One region of the Pseudoalteromonas sp. S3776 genome, then DNA from elsewhere that is predicted to be linked to it. Evidence: predicted binding sites of a transcription regulator. Region 1 holds the regulator's gene; the other holds the start of a gene.
The links. Region 1 encodes LexA, which represses DNA repair genes until DNA is damaged. Its sites were predicted from a motif close to TACTGTATNNNNATACAGTA; they were not measured.
Positions count from the first base shown of each region.

Region 2: the regulator LexA is predicted to act here: its motif matches at 2,771-2,790, upstream of dinB (DNA polymerase IV).

Region 1 covers NZ_PNCU01000014.1:31,938-37,993, reverse strand. Annotated here, with positions in the region: gene ctaD (cytochrome c oxidase subunit I) at 1-1,117, opposite strand, end outside; gene coxB (cytochrome c oxidase subunit II) at 1,117-2,259, opposite strand; gene lexA (transcriptional repressor LexA) at 2,731-3,348, opposite strand; gene CWC16_RS06770 (PaaI family thioesterase) at 3,526-3,966, shown strand; gene CWC16_RS06765 (hypothetical protein) at 3,977-4,357, opposite strand; gene CWC16_RS06760 (DUF7218 family protein) at 4,589-4,840, shown strand; gene CWC16_RS06755 (hypothetical protein) at 4,984-5,685, shown strand; gene CWC16_RS06750 (endonuclease) at 5,742-6,056, shown strand, end outside.
Region 2 covers NZ_PNCU01000011.1:24,826-30,881, forward strand. Annotated here, with positions in the region: gene CWC16_RS06205 (ABC transporter substrate-binding protein) at 1-682, opposite strand, end outside; gene CWC16_RS06210 (aldo/keto reductase) at 791-1,843, opposite strand; gene CWC16_RS06215 (acyl-CoA thioesterase) at 1,910-2,332, opposite strand; gene dinB (DNA polymerase IV) at 2,802-3,854, shown strand; gene CWC16_RS06225 (M17 family metallopeptidase) at 3,974-5,509, shown strand; gene CWC16_RS06230 (methyl-accepting chemotaxis protein) at 5,776-6,056, opposite strand, start outside.

The DNA of each region.
Region 1 (6,056 bases):
AGCCCGAAAAGCCCCCTAAGGTAAACAGCACAATAAAAGCAATACTAAATAGCATGGGTACTTCAAAACTTATTGAACCTCGCCACATAGTGGCCACCCAGTTAAAAACTTTTACCCCTGTAGGTACCGATATGAGCATGGTCGCGTACATAAAAAATAGCTCGCCAGCAACGGGCATACCGGTCGTAAACATATGATGCGCCCACACTATAAAGCTTAGTAATGCGATAGAAGAAGTGGCGTATACCATGGAGGCATAACCAAATAGTTTTTTACGAGAGAACGTAGGCACGATAGTCGAAATAATACCAAAGGCGGGTAAAATCATGATGTACACTTCGGGATGGCCAAAAAACCAAAATATGTGCTGAAACATTACCGGATCGCCGCCACCTGCTGCATCAAAAAAGCTGGTTCCAAAGTATTTATCGGTCAACACCATAGTAACCGCTCCGGCCAATACAGGCATAACAGCAATTAATAAAAATGCGGTTATTAGCCATGTCCAAACAAATAATGGTAGCTTCATCCATGTCATGCCTGGGGCACGTAAGTTAACAATGGTCACAATCACGTTTATTGCGCCCATAATTGAGCTAATCCCCATAATGTGCACTGCAAACACAAACATTGCGGTGTTATCGTTACTGTACGTTGTAGAAAGCGGCGCATAGAACGTCCAGCCAAATGCGGGGCCGCCTCCAGGCATTAATAACGATGCCAATAAAATTAAAAAAGCGAAGGGTAAAATCCAAAAGCTCCAATTGTTCATTCTGGGCAGTGCCATATCTGGCGCACCAATCATGAGCGGTACCATCCAGTTAGCAAGCCCCGTAAAGGCTGGCATTACAGCACCAAACACCATAATTAAGCCGTGTACTGTGGTCATTTGGTTAAAAAAGTGAGGATCTACCAATTGTAATCCTGGCTGAAATAACTCAGCCCGAATAACCATAGCCATTGCACCACCAATTAAAAACATCGCCAGCGAAAAAATTAAGTACATGCTGCCAATATCTTTATGGTTTGTTGTATATAACCAGCGTTTAAAACCTTTGGCTGGATGGTGGCCGTGGTGAGCGTCATTGGCGTGTGGTTGTTCTACTATGCTACTCATTAGTTCGCCTCCCCATCAGCATCAAGTGCTGCCTGAATTTCACTAGGTTGGATAACATCACCCGTATCGTTACCCCACGCATTGCGTTTGTAGGTAATTACTGCCGCAAGTTGCTTTATAGATAACTGCTTTGCAAATGCCTGCATTGCGGTGCCAGGACGGCCATGAATTACAATATCTATATGATCTTTTATATCACCAAGCACAATGGGGCTGCCTTTAAGCGCTGGAAACACACCCGGTAACCCCATACCTGTTGGCTGATGACACGCAGCGCAACTTGCCATATACACTTGCTCACCTAGCGTCATTAACTCTTCTTTAGGAATCGTTTTCTCAAGTAGGGCTGCATCGGCTAATGCCGCTTTCTGCTTAGCTTGCTTAGCATCTGCAAGCCACGCGTTAAAATCCTCTTGTGACTTAGCTTCAACTACCACGGGCATAAAACCATGATCTTTACCGCACAGTTCGGCGCACTGGCCACGGTAAATACCCTCTTCGTTGATGTTGGTCCACGTTTCATTAATAAACCCCGGGTTGGCATCTTTTTTAACGGCAAAATCAGGTACCCACCAAGAGTGAATAACATCATCAGAGGTCATTAAAAAACGCACCTTTTGATTAATTGGCAGTACTAAAGGTTTATCAACCTCAAGTAAGTAATTAGGGTTTTTATTAGCAAGGTTGGCTATTTCGTCTTGAGGGGTAGACAAAATAGAATAAAACTCCACGTCTTCGCCCATATATTCATAATGCCACTTCCACTGTGATCCAGTGATTTTAATGGTTAAGTCGGCCTTACTGGCATCTTCCATTGCAATCAAGGTTTTAGTGGCAGGGATTGCCATGGCAATTAAAATAACAAACGGAATGGCAGTCCAAAGAATTTCTACTTTGGTACTTTCATGAAATTGGGCAGGAACTGCCCCTTTAGATTTACGGTGATGAATTAGTGCCCAAAACATAATTGCGAACACTATCACCCCAATCACACAACATATTAAAAATATTGTCATGTGTAGCTGATATACATTATTACTTATATCGGTTACGCCCTTGCGCATATTGTATTGGCTATTAGCCAGCACTTGCTGCGGGAACATAATCAATACAAGCCACAAGGCAGAGGTCAGTTTACCCATGTGACGGCTCCTTTGATGCTATTGCGAATGCAAAGCGAAGAGGCATACGGCTTAAACGCCAATTCGTTATTTTTATTATTTAACCAACCTAATTTGTTTTGATTGGTATAGCTGCGTCAACAATGAATGTGTATTTGTGTGTTCTCAAAACCAAAAAGCTGTGAGTTATTGTTAGCCCAGCACATTAATGATTAGCTAAAAAACGTACAACAAGCAAGTTTTAGTATAAAAAACAAACAAGTTGTATTTTAAAATAAGCTTTAATTACGCCAGCTTAAACACAAGTTAGTTGCTAAATAGCGAGTAAAACTAGGGGTGCATCATATAAAAGAGGAGTTAAGTGCGAGTGCAAAAAAGTTTACAGGCTAAATAATTTTAGGGCGCTTTGAGGTAGCGGAAGGTCTTTCTTAAAACAAAAATGCACACTTAAAAGTGCGCATTTATAAAAAGTTACTTAAAAATAGTTAAAAATTACATCCAGTCGGCATTTCTTATTACGCCAACAGCTAAACCTTCAATATTAAAAGATTCGTTTTCAAGGTCTACCTCTATAGGCGTAAACTCTTCGTTTTCGGCGTGTAATAATACTTTTCGGCCTGCTTTTTCGAGGCGCTTTACGGTTACGTCTTCATCTACCCGCGCAACCACAACTTGGCCGTTTTCAGCTGTTTGAGTACGGTGTACAGCAAGTAAGTCGCCGTCCATAATGCCTATATCTTTCATACTCATACCGTTAACACGCAGTAAAAAGTCAGCGGCAGGTTTAAACATAAGTGGGTCTATTTTGCAGTGGCTCTCAACATGTTCTTGCGCCAAAATAGGCGAACCCGCTGCAACTCGACCTATTAATGGCAGACCTAGTTGCTCTGGCTCTTCTTCTTCAACCAATTGAATACCACGGCTTGCGCCTGGCTTCATTTTAATAACACCTTTTTTGGCAAGCGCTTTTAAGTGCTCTTCTGCGGCATTAGCACTTTTAAAACCTAGTGTTTGCGCAATTTCGGCACGTGTAGGAGGCATACCAGTGTCTTTAATAAAAACTTTTATTAGTTCGAGTATTTGAGCTTGGCGTTTAGTTAATGGTCGCATACAACTGGTTTTCCATACAGTACATTTAACTGTGAGTATATACAGTTAAATAAAAATCGCAAATTTAAATTGCGCTTTAAAATAGCTAAACACACCGCACTTGGATATATTTTAGGTAATTACAGACGTTCAGTATTTAAAATGCTATAAATTTGCTTTCAACATAAAGGAGTAATTATGAGTATTTGGCACCAACCCATCACTTTAGAGCTTTGCAAACAGTTAGAGGAAGGCATTGACGGCCAAGGCACATTAATGAAAACCATGGGTATTGAAGTCACAGAAATTGGTGACGATTACCTAGTTGCCACAATGCCAGCAATTCCTGAGCATCATAACCCTATGGGGATGGTACATGGTGGTGCAAATGTAGTACTTGCCGAAACAGTAGCAAGCTATGCTGCTAATTTTGTTGTCGATTTTACAAAGTTTTATTGTGTAGGGCAGGAAATTAGCGCAAGCCATTTAAAAGCATCTCGCAATGGTACTTTAACTGCAACCGCTAGGGCTTTTCATATTGGTAAGCGTAGTTCTGTGTGGGAAATAAAAATAACAAATAGCCGCAATGAGCTGTGCTGCGTATCAAAAATGACCGCAGCAGTTGTAGAGCGCAGATAATTACTTATTGTTATTTTTCGATAGGATAAATAGTAATTTCCATACCTGCACCAATCGCAGATATACGTAGCAGTGTGTCTGCATGTAAGGCTTGGTTAAAACATTTAGGCGACGTGCCCGATTCAAAGCCAATATCAAACGTTCTTCGCGAGCAGCTGAGCCATTGTTTAAGCGCATTACGTGAACACGACTCAATAAGCTCGCACAAATGGTTAATCGCTTTATCTGGTGTTGATATTTCACCTGAGGCTTCAATACGCGCAAGTTGACGATATTCGTCTTTGTCATAATGCAAAACCGTCGCGTTTTTCTTTAAGTCTGCCACTAAGGCGCTAATATCATGTTTAGACTCAAGCTCTAGATCTACATTTAAAAATTGAATTTCCGACATTGTCTGCTTTTTACCCTCTTATAGTTTCATCGCAAACTTTAACGCAGTTTTACTTTTATACCAAATCAACTAAGCGGTAAACATGGCTTTATTAATAGAAAATACCTATTTAAACGCCATTGGCACCTAATTTGCCTTATTAAACGGGTTAGGCTAGTTAAGCACAAATTTAGCGTTTATGTATGAAAGTTATACACACACTGTGTAATTAAAAGCTGTAGGAGAACAATAATGGTAGATCATGGTCCGCAAATTAAAAATGATGAACAGTACGATGCACTTCGCGATGAAGGCATGAGCAAACAAAAAGCCGCGCGAATTGCTAATAGTAATACTCATAAAACCGCAGTTAAAGGCGGCAAAGCCTCAAAGTATGAGAAGCGCACTAAAAAACAGTTATACGATCAAGCAAAAGAGGTAGGCATTAGTGGCCGCTCAAAAATGAGCAAACAAGAGCTAATAGATGCCCTGCGTGAGCATTAAACGCAGCCTCACTGATTTTTTATCGCTCCTTTTTATTATTTTTATAAAGTTAGAGTAAGCTTATGAATAACTGCGACAAAATGTCGCAGTAAAAGCATGGGCAGCTGTAATACACTAACGCTAAAAATAATAAGAAGCACAAAATGAGAAAACAACTCTTTAAGCGCGCACGAAAACTTCATAAGTGGCTAGGCTATTTACTTGCCTTACAAATTTTAGCTTGGCTTTTAGGTGGCTTAGTAATGAGCGCGATACCACTTGAATACGTACATGGTAAGCACCTTGCAAAACGCACACTTACAAACCCATTTACACAAGCAGACTACTCCACATCACTCGATAATATTACGTCACAAGTGGCTAACCCCACTCAAATAATATTTGAGCACTTTTTAACTACCCCGCTTATTACTGTTATTAACAGCACCGAGCAGCAAAGCTTTAATGGCTTAACGGGCCGCCCTTTTAAGCCACCCACTAAAATACAAATCACCGCTAATGCGCAGGCTCATTTGCTCATCGACGCTAAACCAGTAAGTACCACATTTTTAAAACAAGGGACTCGAGAGGTCGGATACAAAACAAATGTGTGGCAAGTACAATTTAAAGACACCTTTAATACCACGCTGTATTTAAATGCAATTAACGGCAAAGTAATTACTGTTCGCAGCACTCTATGGCGTATATTCGACTTTTTTTGGATGCTGCACATAATGGATTACGACGAGCGAGAAGATTTTAACAACCCATTACTAATCAGCTTTGCAGCCACCAGCGTGCTATTTTGTTTATGCGGCATGTTGCTACTTTTGCAAAATTTAAGGCTTAAAAGGATTTTTAAATAGGTTTATATTTTAATTTCAAGGCCTTAAACTAGCGCCTCCTGTAGTTCACGTATGTGATGGATATGCTTAAATTTATTTTAGCCTTTGTGGCTTGTTGTATTTGTTTTTCGGCATCGAGTGAGGAATTTACCCGTTTTTCAACGGCTAAAAGGCACTTAATTAAAACCCTGCCTAATAACGCCAAAAGCCTCTACTGCGGCTGCGACATTAAAAAACAAGGTAAAAAACTAGTGCCAGATCCAGCGGGTTGTGGTTATGTGCCTCGTAATACATTTACCCGCTCAGGCAAAGTAAACCAGCGCGCTTTACGTATTGAATGGGAGCACATAGTGCCCGCATGGGAATTTGGCCACCAGCTACAATGCTGGCAA
Region 2 (6,056 bases), on a different contig from region 1:
AGTCTTCTTCTATTGGTACACTGACGATATTTTTAAATCGACTGTGATTTACAAAATAATCTCCCAGAAACGGGTAGTCTATTGTGTAATCTATAAAGCCGCGGCTTAATCGAGCAATCACTGCTTGGCTTTCATTTTCGCTACTCCAGCTCAGCGATGCTTTACGGTACACCGTGGTATTTTCGATTATTTTATTAATTTTGGTTGTAAACTTGCGCGCCGCCGCTTGACCATAAACATATTGCTCGTCTGACAATAAATGAATAAGTTTAATAGGGTTCCCGTGTCGAGCTTGTATTTCTGCTGCCAGTTTTTGCGTGGTTAAAACCGAAAAGGGCGGGTATACCGTTGTTGGGGTAGAAAACTGTAGTGCATCATTAGCTGTTTTTTTATGAATCACACATGGAAAGCACACATTATCGCCTTCATTTAAGTGCTTATTAATTCGTTCTTGCGGCACAATTAAGCGCGTGTGTTTTACATCATCAATAGTTTGGATGAGTTGCTCGGTAAGGTTATCGCAAATCCCACCCTGAGGGGCGTGTGAGTCTTTATCTATATGAAACGGAGGCGTATAACTTTGTAACCACACAATTTCTTCAATTGGGTGTGTATTGTCAGCGTACCCGTACTGTGAAAAACCACCCAGCACAGTGCAAAATAAAACTATATTTTTAAGCATAACTCACTAAAAATAATCCATTTAAGTTAACTTTAGTATAGTTTTACTTTGTATATGTTCAAATTTAACAACGGAATAGGCAGTAATTAAACCGCCTATTATTTTGCTTTAGTATGGCTGCGGGTAATCTTTAAAAATTGCGCCAATTTCAGCAAGGGTGTCATTGCTTAAAGTTAAGTTAAATGCGTCAATATCTTCTTTTAATTGCGCCATATTAGTCGCCCCAATAATTGATGAAGTAACGCCATCGACTTGATTACACCACGCAAGGGCTAATTGTGCCGGTGTTATACCAATTTCATGCGCCAAATCCACATAGCGCTGCGTTGCTTTTTGCGCGTTAGGGGTATCCCTGAAAATGCCATTTCGCTGCATGAATGTCCAACGCGATCCAGCAGGTCGCGCGCCATTTAAATATTTACCGGTTAACAAGCCCGCTGCAAGTGGAGACCAAGGTAAATATGCAATGTCTTCATGGATACATTGCTCAATTAAATAAGGCCAATCTTTCGCATGCGCTAGGCTAAATTCGTTCTGAATCGAGACCATTCGCGGTAAGTTATGCGCTTTAGCTAAATTTAAAAACTGGCTAATGCCCCATGGCGTGTCATCTGAAAGACCACAAAATTTTATTTTGCCGGCTTTAACGCACTCATTAAGGCCTTCTAAAATATCTAGCATGCCAGCTTGTTGTTGCTCGGTATTTACGTCACTAAAAGTAAGTTTACCTGGCCACTGCCTGCCAAAATGCGGGGTAGAGCGATTAGGCCAGTGCAATTGATATAAATCTATGTAGTCGGTTTGTAAGCGTTTGAGGGAGTTATCTACAGCCTCAATAACCGCGCTGCGTGTTATATCGCCGCCATCACGTACCCACGACAAGCCGTTGCCTGCAATTTTAGTGGCCAATACAATATCACCACGTTTTTCTTGGTTGCGGTTTAGCCAGTTACCAATAATTTGCTCTGTTTTACCGTAGGTGTCAGGTGAAGGAGGAACGGCATACATTTCGGCGGTATCAATAAAATTAACGCCTTGCGCTAAAGCATAGGCTATTTGCTCATCTGCCTCTTGTTGGGTATTTTGTTTACCCCAAGTCATGCTACCTAGGCATACTCTTGAAACATCAACCCCGCTGCTGCCTAACGGACTGTATTGCATGTAAAATCCTTAAATTGTGTAAGATCTTGAGTGTGGCTTATTAATACCAGCTCGCATACTATTTAATTAAGCGAATTGGTGTAAGGCCGATAATAATGGCTCAGTGATCGCCGCCTTTTGCCCCGTTTTAAAGTCAAACATAACTACTTGAGAGTAGCCTGTTGTGGTAACAGCTTGCTGTGCATGACTATATACAGAGTAATTCATCATAAAGCGGTCGCTTTTTATATCCGAAATAGTAATACCTACGGTTAAAGTATCTGGAAAGGTTACAGGGCGCTTGTAGCGAATGTTGTTTTCGCTAATAACGGGACCTACGTCACCTGGTTTTATCGTATCAAACTGGTTTATTTTATTTAAAAAGTCGATGCGCGCAATTTCAAAATAACGCAAGTACACCACGTTGTTTACATGTTGTAGGGCGTCCATATCGGCCCAAGCGACGGTGATATCGGTATGAATAGGGTGCTGTTCTTTGAACCTTTGCATATATGTGTACTCTTAGTTTTAAATGAATCAGGTTATCAATATGGTGTTTGTAGCTCAAGACAATAAATACCATGTTTTTTTATAAGATGATTGTACCTATTTATTTTTAGGACTACAGTTAAATAACACAGGCCACACACACGAGAACACACATGCAAAATATAATTAATTGGGCTTTAGCCAGTTTAGTTTTTATAGCATCTTTTGCTTGCTACGCTATGGGTAATGCTTCAGGCGGTATCATGCTTTTAGCTGCGGGGTTTTTATTGGAATTTGTTTTTTGGCTACATTGCTTTAAAAAAGAAAAGCGCTTTAAGCTGCCGTTTTAAAAGCTGTATAAAGCTTGCTTAATTTAAACGCCAAACTTACTAGCGATTTAACTTTAGCAGGTTAACTGGCTTTATTAACCTTGCTTAATGAAAGTGAATCCTTAATAATGGCTGTATAAATAAACAGTTGTTATGTGGTAATGAAAAAGTTTATTCATATCGACATGGACTGCTTTTATGCAGCGGTTGAAATGCGCGATAACCCCAACCTTGCCAATGTGCCTTTAGCCATTGGTGGTAATAGTCGCCGAGGCGTGCTTTCTACAGCAAACTATATAGCGCGCGAATATGGTGTACGCTCGGCTATGTCTAACTATCATGCCAAACAATTATGCCCAGATTTAGTTATTGTGCCTGGGCGGATGGCTGTTTATAAAGAAATTTCTAACCAAATACGGGCTGTATTTAAACGTTATACTGACCTAATAGAGCCTTTGTCGCTTGATGAAGCCTACCTAGACGTCACCAATAGCTCGGCATTTAAAGGTAGTGCTACGCTTATTGCTCAACAAATTAGAGCCGATATTTTCAACGCTACTGGCCTCACTGCCTCTGCAGGCGTTGCTCCCATTAAGTTTATTGCGAAAATTGCTAGCGATGAAAACAAACCCAATGGCCAGTTCGTTGTATTACCAGATGAAGTTGATTCGTTTTTAAATAATTTGCCGCTGGGTAAAATACCTGGTGTGGGTAAGGTCACCCTTGAAAAGCTTAATTTAAAAGGATTGTATACAGGTAAAGATGTTCGCGAGAAAGGCGTTAATTGGATGCAACAGCATGTGGGGAATTTTGGTGTATCGCTTTATCAAAAATGTGCTGGTGAATACATTGGTAAAGTAACAACCGAGCGAGTACGTAAATCACTCAGTGTTGAGCATACTTATGAATACAACAAAAATAGCTTACAAGAGTGTCTAGATCAGTTGCCTAAATTATTGGAAGAGCTGACAGCGCGTCTTAATAAACAACAGCTACAAAATCGTATAAATAAATTAAGCGTAAAAGTGAAATTTGCAAATTTTGTGGTGACCAGTGCCGATCAAGCTCATCATCAATTAAACACAGCTATTTTTACTGAGCTACTTTCAAAAGCGTATCAACGGGGTATGCAGCAACCGGTGCGTTTACTAGGCATAGGGGTGGGTGTTAAAAATGAACCTAATTTAAACCTACAATTGAGCATTCTAGATTAGAGTGTACTTGAGTGTAACACCAAGTTGCCAGATTAAAATGAGCTCATCGCAGGTGGCTGGTTTTGTGTTTTTATATCAACGATAATAGCCCCTTATGTTTTCTAACAGGAGCTTTACTTATGGCATATCCTCAAGCGATAGCTGCACAATCAATTAGTGCAAGCTTTGCAGCATTTTCTCACGATGCACTTATTATAATTAGTGATGACTTTTCTCAACTTCCGAATAACTCACTACGTGATGCCATTGAATCACAGGCTAAAGTAGACTCTCGTATTGGTAAACAAGTTACGTTTTTAGTAATTGATAATGTACGCGTTGTTTTAGCACCTACAGGGCCGCTTAATCGCGATTACGATGATGTAAGACGCTACTTTGATGCCGCCAAACTTGCGATTAACGAAGCAAAAGCCGCGGGCAGCGTAAACCCTGCTATTTACTTACCTAAATTACATACGGATGCGCGTTACCAGCATGCATTAGAGGTGGCGTATTTAGGTGCATGCCAAGCATTATGGCAACCTTTAGAGGCGCGTGAATACCACGGTGAAAGTATTGAGCCAATTACGCAAATTGGTTTAATTGATGCAAGTGAGCAAACAGTAAAAGCAGTTAACGCAATTGCTGCTGGCCAATATGCGGCACGCGATTTATGCGGTACTGAGCCTGAACGTATGGCGCCACCACGCTTTGCCGATTACTGTGTTGAGCTTTTCAAAGGCTCTACAGTGGCAGTTGATGTGATTGACGACATAGACACAATAGATAAAAACTACCCTATGCTTAGCACCGTTGCGCGCGCATCTTATGCGGTTGAGCGCCACCATCCACGCGTAGTAAAACTAGAGTACGTACCAGAGGGTGAAGTAACGCGTACGCTAATGTTTGTGGGTAAAGGTTTAGTATACGACACCGGCGGCGCCGATTTAAAAGTAGGCGGTTACATGGCTGGTATGAGCCGCGATAAAGGCGGTGCTGCATCTGTAGCGGGCTTTATGAAAGCGGTTGCTGATTATCAGCCTAAAGGCGTTAAAGTGATTTCTTATTTAGCGGTGGTTCGCAATTCAATTGGTTCAGATTGTTTTGTACCAGATGAAATAATTACTAGTCGTGAAGGCGTACGCGTACGCATTGGTAACACCGATGCCGAAGGGCGCTTAGCTATGGGTGACCTTCTTAGCGAAATGAAAGACTTGGCTAAAACACAAGTTAACCCAACTCTATTTACTGTAGCCACTCTTACAGGCCATGCGGCACGTGCTATGGGACCTTACGGTGCGTATGTTGAAAACGGCCCAGCACGCAGTGCTAATACGTCTCGTCAAATAGCGGATTGTGGTGATTTATGGGCAGATGCAGCAGAGGTTTCTCGCTCTCGTCGTGAAGATTACGACTTTATAAAGCCGCGCACCTTAGCTGATGATGTTTTATCAAGTAATAATGCGGCTTCTGCTGTTACAGCTCGTGGGCATCAATTCCCTATGGCATTTTTAGCCGTTGTTGGCGGACTTGATAAACATGGTAACGATTCTGAGCAGCCATTACCTTATGTGCATATGGATATTGCTGGTAGTGGTGTTGAAGGCGGTGATTGGCAGCATGGCAAGCCAACCGCGGCATCGGTAACCAGCTTATTTGCACGCTACTGTATGTAATACCAATCCGCAATAATACTTAATCATTTTTCGGGGCTAAACGTGTCGCTATCTGTGTTAAAAAATCTCATTTACGACTGCATGGATGCAGAAGGTAGAGCAATGCAGGAGCAATTGCCGAGAACAACTAAATAGCAAATTTTTTGCCTAGCCATCAACACGTTTTTCCATCCTAAAAATAGATCACTTAATTATGCGAAATGGTATAAGCTAAAAACGCTTATGTAATAAAAAAGCCCTGTTAATTCAGGGCTTTTGTTTTTTAATTATTTTAATTTAAAGCGATTAACCACACTCGAAAGCCCTTGGCTACTTTGTTTAAGGTTGTCACTGGCATCGGTAAGCTGCTTGGTATTATTTAATGACTGCTCGGTTGATTGAGATAGCTCGTTAATACGTAAATTAACCTCGTCAGCAGCTTGTGTTTGCTGCTCGGTAGCACGGGCTATTTGGCTGTTCATGTCTGTAATTATAGACACCAATCTTTCTATTTCATTGAGAGAGGTATCGGCAGATGAAACCTGCTCTACCGTGGTTACCGACAATG